Regions from separate parts of the Nonomuraea sp. NPDC001831 genome, predicted to be linked through region 1. Evidence: riboswitches for the same ligand, from Rfam matches in the RefSeq annotation. Region 1 holds a riboswitch; each other region holds the start of a gene.

Region 1 (3,463 bases):
TACCGTCGAGGAACACCGCGGGAACCTGTGGCCCGCCGCCGCCGCGGCGCACGCCGAGCAGCTTGTGGTCCTTGAGGAGTTGCTTGGCCCGCCCGATCGAGAGCTCGAGGCGTGAGGCCACTTCGGGGAGAGTGAGCCACTCGTCGACGAGCTGGTCGGTCTCCCGGTCGATCTGTGCAACAGAAAGCGTCACGAAACCACAACTACCACATGCCGTCCTTGCTCAAACAACACAATCCCGTAGGGGGACCTCTGGATCTACCAGGCGTTCTGTGTCGAGGCGGTGCCCGCCTTCGATGATCCTACGGCCCTGCACGTAGTCCCGGGGCCGGTCGACGGCGAGCACGGCGGCGAGGGTGTCGCCGGAGGTCAGCCAGACGGCCGACCACTTGCCCTCGGGCTCGCCCCGGTAGAGCAGGCGGTCGCCGGAGGGGTGGTGGCCGATGTACTGGACCATGTGGCCGAACTGCTCGGACCAGAAGTAGGGCGCCGGGTCGTAGACGGCCTCCTCCCCCAGCAGGGTCGCGGCGGCGACCTCGGGCGAGCCGAGCGCGGTGTCCCAGTGCTCGACGCGCAGGCGGACGCCGTAGCGGCGCGACCACCAGGCCGCGCAGTCGCCGGCGGCGACCACGTTCGGCATGGACGTGCGCAGGTGCTCGTCGGTGACGACGCCGTTGTGCAGGTCGATGTCGGAGCCGGCCAGCCATTCGACGGCCGGGCGCACGCCGATGCCGGTGACGACCACGTGCGCCTGGACGAACTCGCCGCCCACCAGCCGCACGCCGCCCTCGTCCACCTCGTCGACCATGGTGTTCAGGCGCAGGTCGATGCCGTCGTACCAGTGTCGCGTGCGGGCGCCGATCTCCGGGCCCACGGCGTTGGCCAGCGGGGCGGGGCCGGCCTCGATCACGGTCACCGAGCAGCCGGCCTTGCGCGCGGCGGTGGCGACCTCGGCGCCGATCCAGCCGGCGCCGATGATCGCCACGTGGGCCCCGGCCACCAGGCCGGCGCGCAGCTCGTGGGCATCGTCGAGGGTGCGCAGGACGTGCTGGGGGCCGTCGCCGGGCACGGTGATCGGCTCGGTGCCGGTGGCGATCACCAGGCCGTCGTAGCCGAGCTCGCCCTCGGTGGTCTCCACGACGCCCTCGCGCAGGGCCTTGGCGGTGACGCCCGGCCAGAAGTCGACCTCCAGCGCGTCGAGGTCGGCCTCCAGGAAGCTGGAGTCAGCCGCGCCTGACAGGACGGCCTTGGACAACGGCGGACGGTCGTAGGGCCGATGGCGCTCCTGGCCGATCAGCGTGATCCGTCCGGTGAAGCCGCGCCCGCGCAGCGCCTCCGCGCTGCGCAGCCCGGCCAGGCCCGCTCCCACCACTACGACATGGTTCACGTTCATGACCATAACGGGGGCGGTGCCGGCACGTCGCGCCGAGGCCGTAGGCTGGAGGCGCAAGACGCGCGGGAGTCCGGCCGTCACCGGGCTGAGAGGAAGGCTTGAGCGGGCCTTCGACCGCAAGACACCTGATCCGGATCATGCCGGCGAAGGGAGCGCGGATGAATGTGATCGTGGGCGGCGGGGTCGTCGGGTTGTCGATCGCCTGGCGGCTGGCCCGCGAGGGGCTGCCCGTCACGGTGGTCGACCCGGCCCCGGGACGCGGGGCGTCCTACGCGGCGGCCGGGATGCTGGCGCCCGTCAGCGAGGTCGCCTACACCGAGGAGCCGCTGCTGCGGCTGGGGGCCGCCTCGCTCCGGCGGTGGCCGTCCTTCGCCGCCGAACTGGCCGCCGACGCTGGGCTCGGCCCGGACCTCGGTGCGGGTCCTGGGGCAGGTCTCGGCACGGGGCTGAGTGGCGGTCCCGGTGGGGGGGCCGGTGGCGGGGCCGGGGAGGCGTTCGGGGGCGCGTTCGGGATGATCGGGCCGCAGGGGGCTGGCGGCCGGGCGCTCGACCTGCGCGCCGACGGCACACTCGACGTCGCCTTCGGGGCCGACGACCTCGCGGCGCTCGACGACCTGGCGGCGTTCATGGACAAGCTGGGGCTGCGGGTCGAGCGGCTGACCGGGCGCGAGTGCCGCCGTCTGGAGCCCATGCTGGCCCCTTCGGTGCGCGGGGGGCTGCTGGCCCCCGGTGACGCCTGGGTCGATCCGCGCCGGGTCACGGCAGCGCTGCTGGCCGCGCTCGACCGGCTGGGCGTGCCCGTGGTGCGGGCGCGGGTGACCGGACTGCTGCGCGACGACGACGCCGTTCCAGACGCCGTTCCAGACGCCGTGGCAGGCGCTGGGACCAGCCCTTGGAGCAGTTCCGGGACCGGCGGCGCTGTGACGGGGGTGCGGCTTGAGCCCGTGCCCGGTCAGCCTGAGCCGGCGGTGCGGGAGATCGCGGCCGAGCGGGTGGTGCTGGCCGCCGGGGCGTGGAGCGGGGAGCTGGCCGACGTGCCCGTCCGGCCGGTCAAGGGGCAGATCATGCGGTTGCGCTCGGCGCAGCCGCTGCTCGGGCGGTGCGTACGCGGGACGGTGCACGGCACGCCCGTCTACCTCGTCCCCAGGGGCGACGGCGAGCTGGTGCTCGGGGCGACCCAGGAGGAGCTGGGGTTCGACACCCGGGTGACCGCGGGCGGACTCTACGAGCTGCTGCGCGACGCCAGGGAGCTGGTGCCGGGCGTCACCGAGCTGGAGGTCGCCGACGTGGTCGCCGGGCTGCGTCCGGGCACCCCCGACAACCTGCCGATCATCGGGGCGGGCGAGGCTCCGGGGCTGGTGCTGGCGACCGGCCACCACCGGGGCGGGGTGCTGCTGGCCCCCCTCACGGCCGCCCTGGTCACGGCGGCGGTGCTGACACCGCCCGCGACGCCCCCGGCCGCGACGACGGCGCCCCCGGCAACGGCCCGGACAGGCACACAGACGGCGGCCCGGACTGCGGCCCAGACGGCGGTGCTCTCGACGAGGCTCTCGACGGGCGCGCAGCTTTCGGCGGGCGCGGGGATTCTGACGGGTGAGGAGGGCGAGCTGGCCGCGCTGTGCTCGCCCGCGAGATTTCGGGATATTTCATGATTGTGACGATCAACGGCGCCGCGCACGAGGTGGCCGACGGCACCACCGTGGCCCAGGCCGTACGGACGCTGACGACGGCCACCACCGGCGTGGCCGTGGCCGTGAACGACGAGGTGGTCACGCGGAGCTCGTGGGAGACGACGGCGCTCGGCGACCGCGACCGCGTCGAGGTGCTGACGGCGGTGCAGGGTGGATGAGCTGATCATCGCCGGGGAGAAGTTCGCCTCCCGGCTCATCATGGGCACCGGCGGCGCGCCCTCCCTGGACGTGCTCGACCAGGCCCTGGTCGCCTCGGGAACCGAGCTGACCACGGTGGCCATGCGGCGGCTCGACCCCGGCGCCCGCGGCTCGGTCCTCGACGTGCTGCGCCGCCGCGACATCAAGGTGCTGCCGAACACCGCGGGCTGCTTCACCGCGG
Region 2 (3,463 bases), on a different contig from region 1:
GGCGGCGCTTTATCCGTGTATGTGGGGATATTCGAGTCTTGGGAAGATCCTCGCCGAGAACCCGCCCGCCGAGCCGCGCTACCGGGCCTGGGTGGACACCTACGCCGACCCGGCGTTCGCGGCGCTGACCGTACGGATCGGGCAGATGATCGACGAGGCCGACCCCGACCCCGTACGGGCGGAGGCGCTGTTCGCCGAGGGCATGGCACACGAGCTCGCCTTCTGGGACGTGCCGTAGTCGCGTGCCGGTCCGGTACGCGCCATACCCTGGGGGCATGCCGGAACTTCCCGAGGTGGAGTCGCTCACCAACTTCCTGCGCGAGCGGGCGGTCGGCCGCTCGATCGCCGGCGTCGACGTCGTCGGCTTCCAGGCGCTCAAGACGTTCGACCCGCCGGTCACCGCGCTCGGCGGGCTCACCGTCACGGGCGTGTCGAGGCACGGCAAGTTCATCGACCTCGACTGCGACGGCCTGCACCTGATCATCCATCTGGCCCGCGCCGGCTGGCTGCGCTGGCGCGACGACCTGACCGGCGCGCGGCCAGTGCGGCCGGGCAAGGGGCCGCTGGCCGTACGCGTACGGCTGGCGCCCGACGACGACGGCCTGGCCCCCGGGTTCGAGCTGACCGAGGCCGGCACGCAGAAACGGCTGGCCGTCTACGTCACCGACAAACCGGAGGACGTGCCCGGCGTCGCCGCCCTGGGCCCCGACCCGCTCGACGACGCCTTCACCGTCGAGGCGCTCAAGCGCATCGTGGGCGGCAACCGCACCCAGATCAAGGGGCTGCTGCGCGACCAGAAGGTGATCGCGGGCATCGGCAACGCCTACTCCGACGAGGTGCTGCACGCGGCGAGGATGTCGCCGTTCAAGATCGCTGGGACGCTGACCGACGCGCAGATCGCCGACCTGCACGAGGCCATCGTGACGACGTTGCGCGACGCCGTCGAACGGGCGCACGGGCTGGCCGCCAAAGACCTCAAGGCGGAGAAGAAGTCCGGGCTGCGCGTGCACAACCGGGCCGGCCAGCCGTGCGACGTGTGCGGCGACACGATCCGCGAGGTGTCCTTCGCCGACTCCGCGCTCCAGTACTGCCCGACCTGCCAGACGGGCGGCAAGCCGCTGGCCGACCGGCGGATGTCGCGCCTGCTCAAGTAGGGTCCCGGGCGCGGGATGATGGAGGCATGACCGTTCCAGAGATCGACGTCACCGCCGTTCCCGACGACGCCTACCTGCTCGACGTCCGCGAGCAGGACGAATGGCTCGCCGGCCACGCCCCCGAGGCCGTGCACATCCCGATGTCGCAGATCCAGGGCCGGGTCGAGGAGGTGCCCGCCGACCGCACGGTCTACGTGGTGTGCCGGGTCGGCGGCCGGTCGATGCAGGTCACGGCGTGGCTCAACCAGCTCGGGCGCGACGCCGTCAACGTGGGCGGCGGCATGCAGTCGTGGGAGTTCGCGCGCCGTCCGATGGTCAGCGAGACCGGGCAGGATCCTTTCGTGGCCTGAATGCCCCACTGTGGCGGTTCCGCCGCCATTGAGGCATGATGAGGGCGCCAACTGCATAGTCGCGGGAGCTCGGGGTGCCGGGCTGAGAGGGCAGCAACACAGCCGCTGCCGACCGCCTGAACCTGTCCGGGTAATGCCGGCGTAGGGAGTGTGCGATGACGCATGTCGTCGACGAAGTTCCGCTGACCCTTGACGGCGCGCCCCCCAAGACCCTCGGCGTCCTCGACCAAGGCGCGCTCTGGGCCAACCTCGGTGTCAGCCTCCTCGGCTTCTCCGGCGCGCTCGTCCTGATCGACCCTCTGGGCAACGCGCCGCTCAGCCTGGTGGCCGCGCTCACGGCCGCCGTGGTCGGCAGCCTCATCGGCACGGCCATGGTCGGCCTGTCGGCCATCCCCGGCACGCAGACCGGGCGGCCGGCGATGGTGCTGCTGCGCGGGCTGTTCGGGGCCAAGATGTCGTACGTCCCGTCCGTGCTGAACATCGTGCAGATGCTCGGCTGGGGGGCCTTCGAGCTCTGGGTGATCGCCAAGGCCGCGAATGCGATCTTCGGGAGCGTCCCGTACCAGGTGTGGGTGGTGGTGGCGGGGGTGCTGACCACCGCGCTCGCCGTCTGGCCGCTCGGATCGATCAGGCTGCTGCGCCGGTACGTGACCGCCGGCGTGATCGTGTCGCTGATCTGGTTCACCGTGTCGTTCCTGGGCGAGGCGCCGACGTACACGGGCGGGTCGTGGACGGCCTTCGCCCCGGCCGTCGACTACGTCATCGCCCTGTCGGTGTCGTGGGTGCCGATGGCCGCCGACTTCGCCAGGCACTCGCGGTCCAGCCGGGCCGCCTTCACCGGGGTCGTCGGCGGCTACACCGTCGCCCAGGTGGCCTGCCTGGCCCTCGGCGTGTACGCGGTGGCCATCGCGGGCGCCCAGGCGGTCGCGGCCGACGGCATGGTCGTCTTCCAGCCGTTCGTCGCGGCGCCGCTGGGCGCGCTGTTCTTCGGCATCCTGGTGCTGCGCGAGACCGACCAGTCCTTCGCCAATGTGTACTCCACCACCCTCTCGCTGCAGAACCTGATGCCGAAGGTCGACCGGCGGATCGTCTCCACCGCGATCGGCGTGCTCACCACCGCGATCGCCCTGGTCGTGGACGTCACCTCCTACGGCGCGTTCCTCGGGGTGATCGGCGCGGTGTTCGTGCCGATGTTCGCGGTGCTGGCCGTCGACTACTTCGTGCTCGGCGGCGCCGCCCGCTGGAACACCGCCGAGGACGCGCCCTCGCGCTGGCTGATGCTGCTGCCGTGGGCGCTGGGCTTCGCCGCCTACTGGTTCACCACCTCGACGCCCACGGTCGCCGGCTGGGACGGCTTCTGGGCGTCGGCCCGCGACGCCGTCGGCTTCACGCGGGAGCCGTGGATGAACGGCGCGCTCGGCGGCGCGCTGGTCGCGGCCCTGGTGACGCTGGTCGTCGGCGTGCTCGGCCGGCGCCGCTCAGCGGCCCGCTGAGGCCCGGCGTTCGACGTTGAGCAGGTGCTGCTTGGCGGCCACGCCTCCGGCGTAGTCGCCGAGCTCGCCGTCCTCACGGACCACCCGATGACAGGGCACGATCACGCACACGGGGTTGGCGCCGACCGCGTTGCCCACCGCGCGCAGGGCGCGCGGCCGCCCGATGCTCGCGCCGATCTCCTCGTACGTCGTGGTCGTGCCGTAGGGCACGGCCATGGTCTTCTGCAGCACGGTACGGGCGAACGGCGTGGCCAGCGCGAGGTCGACCGGCGTGGCGAAGGTGCGCAGCCGGCCGGAGAAGTACGCGTCGAGCTCCCGGCGCACCGGGTCGAGGCGGCGGGCGTCGGGCCCGATGAACGTGCCGACCTCCTTGGCCACCCGCTCGAACACGGTGTTCTCGGCCTCGAAACTGCAGGCCGCGATGCCCTTGCCGGTCACCGCGAGCACCAGCCTGCCCACCGCGCCG
Region 3 (3,463 bases), on a different contig from region 1:
AGCAGGCGGTCTCCGAGCTGGGCGGCCTGGACGTCCTGGTCAACAACGTGGCCTACCAGGCGCCGGTCGACTCCCTGGAGGAGCTGACGGACGAGCAGTGGGAGCACACGTTCGCGGTCAACATCCACAGCTACTACCGCGTCACCAAGGCCGCGCTGCCGCACCTGCGGGAGGGCAGCGCGATCGTGAACACCTCCTCGATCAACGGCCTGCGCGGCAACAAGACCCTCATCGACTACGCCGCGACGAAGGGCGCGATCAACGCCTTCACCTACTCCATGGCCCAGAACCTGGTCGAGCGCGGCATCAGGATCAACGCCGTCGCCCCCGGCCCGGTCTGGACGCCGCTGATCCCGGCCACGATGCCGGAGGAGAAAGTGGAGAAGTTCGGCGCGCAGGTGCCCATGAAGCGGGCCGCCGACCCCGACGAGATCGCCCCTTCGTACGTGTTCTTCGCCGCCGACCGGCTGTCCTCGTACTACACGGGCGAGGTGCTGGCCCCGATCGGCGGCGAGACGCTCCCGGGCTGACCGCACGGGCCGGCCCGGGGCCTCCACCGAGATCAGAGGTAGATCGAGCCGCCCTTCCCGAGGAACTCGGCCGCCTTGTCGGCCATGCCCGCCCGCACCTCGTGGCTGAGCTTCATCGAGCAGAACTTCGGGCCGCACATCGAGCAGAAGTGCGCGGTCTTGGCGGGTGCGGCCGGCAGGGTCTCGTCGTGGAAGGCGCGGGCGGTGTCCGGGTCGAGCGACAGGTCGAACTGGTCCTCCCAGCGGAACTCGAACCGGGCGTCCGACAGGGCGTCGTCCCACGCCTGGGCCTGCGGGTGCCCCTTGGCCAGGTCCGCCGCGTGCGCCGCGATCTTGTACGTGATCACGCCGGTCTTGACGTCGTCGCGGTTGGGCAGGCCGAGGTGCTCCTTGGGGGTGACGTAGCAGAGCATGGCGGTGCCGTACCAGGCGATCATGGCGGCGCCGATGCCCGAGGTGATGTGGTCGTAGCCGGGGGCGATGTCGGTGACGAGCGGCCCGAGGGTGTAGAAGGGCACGTCGTCGCAGAGCTCGCGCTGCAGGTCGACGTTCTCCTTGATCTTGTGCATGGGCACGTGGCCGGGGCCCTCGATCATCACCTGCACGTCGTGCGCGTGCGCGATCTTGGTCAGCTCGCCCAGGGTGCGCAGCTCGGCGAACTGGGCCTCGTCGTTGGCGTCCGCGATCGACCCGGGGCGCAGCCCGTCGCCCAGCGAGAACGTCACGTCGTAGCGGGCCAGCAGGGCGCACATCTCGTCGAAGTGCTCGTACAGGAAGCTCTCGCGGTGGTGCGCCAGGCACCAGGCGGCCATGATCGAGCCCCCGCGCGAGACGATCCCGGTCCTGCGGCGGGCGGTCAGCGGGACGTGCGCCAGCCGCACGCCCGCGTGCACCGTCACGTAGTCGACGCCCTGCTCGCACTGCTCGATCAGGGTGTCGCGGTAGACCTCCCACGACAGCGCCTCCGGACGCCCGCCCACCTTCTCCAGCGCCTGGTAGACGGGCACGGTCCCGACCGGGACGGGCGAGCTGCGGATGATCTGCTCGCGGGTCTCGTGGATGTTCGGCCCGGTGGACAGGTCCATGACGGTGTCGGCGCCCCACCGGGTGGCCCAGGTCATCTTCTCGACCTCCTCCTCGATCGAGGAGGTGACGGCGGAGTTGCCGATGTTGGCGTTGATCTTGACCAGGAAGTTCCGGCCGATCGCCATCGGCTCGGACTCGGGATGGTTGACGTTGGCGGGGATGACCGCCCGCCCGGCCGCGACCTCCTGCCGGACGAACTCGGGGGCCATCCCCTCCCGGACGGCCACGAACTCCATCTCCTTGGTCACCACGCCGCGCCGCGCGGCGCCGAGCTGGGTGACCGGCGACCCCCACGCCGAGCGGTCGGTGCGCGACGGCCCCGAGGTGTCGTAGAGCCGCACCGACGTGCCGTTCGACAGCCTGACCTCGCGCATCGGCACCTGAAGGTCACCGATGTGGATCTTGGAAAAGCGCGCGTCGCTCATCGCGCAAACTCCCTTCGCCGGCATTATCCGGAGCAGGTTCTGGCGGTCGGCGGCTGACAGCCGTCCTCTCAGCCCGGTCCGCACCGGGCTCCCGCGTTGGTCACCGCGATCATAACCCCGCGCGTGGCAGGATCAAGGGGATGTCTGATCCCATTGCGCACACGACCGCCACCTACGACCGCATCGCGCGCCAGTACGACGAGCAGGTCGCCGATCCGTCACCCTCGGTCGCGGGCTTCCGCGACCGGTTCGTCTCAGCCCTGCCCGCCGGCGCCACGGTCGCCGACCTGGGATGCGGCCCGGGGCGCGAGTCGGCCTGGTTCGCCGGACGCGGCCTGACCACCGTGGCCGTGGACCTGTCGCTCGAGATGGCCAGGCTCGCCACCGGGCGCGGCGTGCCCACCGTCCTGGGCGATCTGCGGCGGCCGCCGCTGTCGCCGGCGTCCCTGGACGGCGTCTGGTCGGCCGCGGCCCTCGTGCACGTGCCGTCCGAGCAGACCGAGGCGACGCTGCGCGCCTGGCACGCGGCGCTGCGCCCCGGCGGGGTGCTCGCGCTGATCACCGCCCTGGGCGACAACGAGGGCTGGGAGCCGGTGCCGTACCGGACGGAGTACGAGCGCTGGTTCGTCCACCGCGACGCGGGCGACCTGCTCGCGGTGCTGGACGCGGCCGGGTTCGCGGTCGCCTGGCACGAGACGAACGTCACCCACCGCACGTGGTTCAGCGTGCTGGCGACAGCGCGCAGCTCCCCCCTGCCCTAGTCCCCCCAGGTCGAGCTCTCCCCTGGTCTGGTCTCCAGGGCGAGCTCTCCTCTGGCCTGGCCCCCAGAGCGCGCTCCCCCCTGCCCTGGTCTCCAGGGCGAGCTCTCCTCTCGCCCGGTCTCCGGGGTGAGCTCTCCTCTGGCCTGGTCTCCAGGGCGAGTGCGAACCCGGGGCCGCGCAGCCGCGCGGTCCCGCCGCGCGCCGACGCTGACCTGACCTCGACCGGCACGCCGTCCGCCCAGGTCAGCCGTCCGGCCTCGGCCGTCACCTCGTCCTCACCGCCGTCATGCGCGGTGCCAACGCGCAACATGAACCCCACCGGTCCCAGAAGTCGCGCCCTCAGGCTGCCGACGATGGCGCGCGCCGGGGAGGAGGCGAAATTTCACCGTGCTGTAGGACGGGTTTCCCAGGATCGCGGCCACCTCGCGGCCACCTCCTCCGGCGCCGTCGAACCCCGCTCGTCGATGACCCGCCGTACGGCGTCCGGAGCGCCGGGACGGTCCGTCGGCCAGTTGCCGGATCCGCCCGACTCCGGCGCTGCCCGGACCGCCGGTCCGCAACGGCTTCTCGTCGAGCTGGACGCGCTCGGTCGCAAGCGCCCCGAACACGCACGCGCCGAGCGCTCCGTTGCCGATCGGCAGGACGTGTCCTTCCCAACCGG

What was found. A riboswitch is a leader RNA that binds a small molecule or an ion and turns the genes downstream of it on or off. The one in region 1 is predicted to bind thiamine pyrophosphate.
Region 2: another riboswitch for thiamine pyrophosphate. It lies ahead of ACFYYW_RS23265 (purine-cytosine permease family protein); the one in region 1 lies ahead of ACFYYW_RS11635 (FAD-dependent oxidoreductase).
Region 3: another riboswitch for thiamine pyrophosphate. It lies ahead of thiC (phosphomethylpyrimidine synthase ThiC); the one in region 1 lies ahead of ACFYYW_RS11635 (FAD-dependent oxidoreductase).

What each region holds. Positions count from the first base shown of each region.
Region 1 covers NZ_JBIATU010000003.1:142,923-146,385, forward strand. Annotated here, with positions in the region: gene ACFYYW_RS11625 (Rv2175c family DNA-binding protein) at 1-193, opposite strand, end outside; gene ACFYYW_RS11630 (FAD-dependent oxidoreductase) at 224-1,393, opposite strand; TPP riboswitch at 1,446-1,562, shown strand; gene ACFYYW_RS11635 (FAD-dependent oxidoreductase) at 1,552-3,045, shown strand; gene thiS (sulfur carrier protein ThiS) at 3,042-3,242, shown strand; gene ACFYYW_RS11645 (thiazole synthase) at 3,235-3,463, shown strand, end outside.
Region 2 covers NZ_JBIATU010000007.1:47,423-50,885, forward strand. Annotated here, with positions in the region: gene ACFYYW_RS23250 (TenA family protein) at 1-238, shown strand, start outside; gene ACFYYW_RS23255 (Fpg/Nei family DNA glycosylase) at 276-1,154, shown strand; gene ACFYYW_RS23260 (rhodanese-like domain-containing protein) at 1,181-1,504, shown strand; TPP riboswitch at 1,556-1,669, shown strand; gene ACFYYW_RS23265 (purine-cytosine permease family protein) at 1,660-2,997, shown strand; gene ACFYYW_RS23270 (methylated-DNA--[protein]-cysteine S-methyltransferase) at 2,983-3,463, opposite strand, start outside.
Region 3 covers NZ_JBIATU010000002.1:463,625-467,087, forward strand. Annotated here, with positions in the region: gene ACFYYW_RS07735 (SDR family oxidoreductase) at 1-530, shown strand, start outside; gene thiC (phosphomethylpyrimidine synthase ThiC) at 563-2,041, opposite strand; TPP riboswitch at 2,034-2,146, opposite strand; gene ACFYYW_RS07745 (class I SAM-dependent methyltransferase) at 2,182-2,802, shown strand; gene ACFYYW_RS07750 (glycoside hydrolase N-terminal domain-containing protein) at 3,087-3,463, opposite strand, start outside.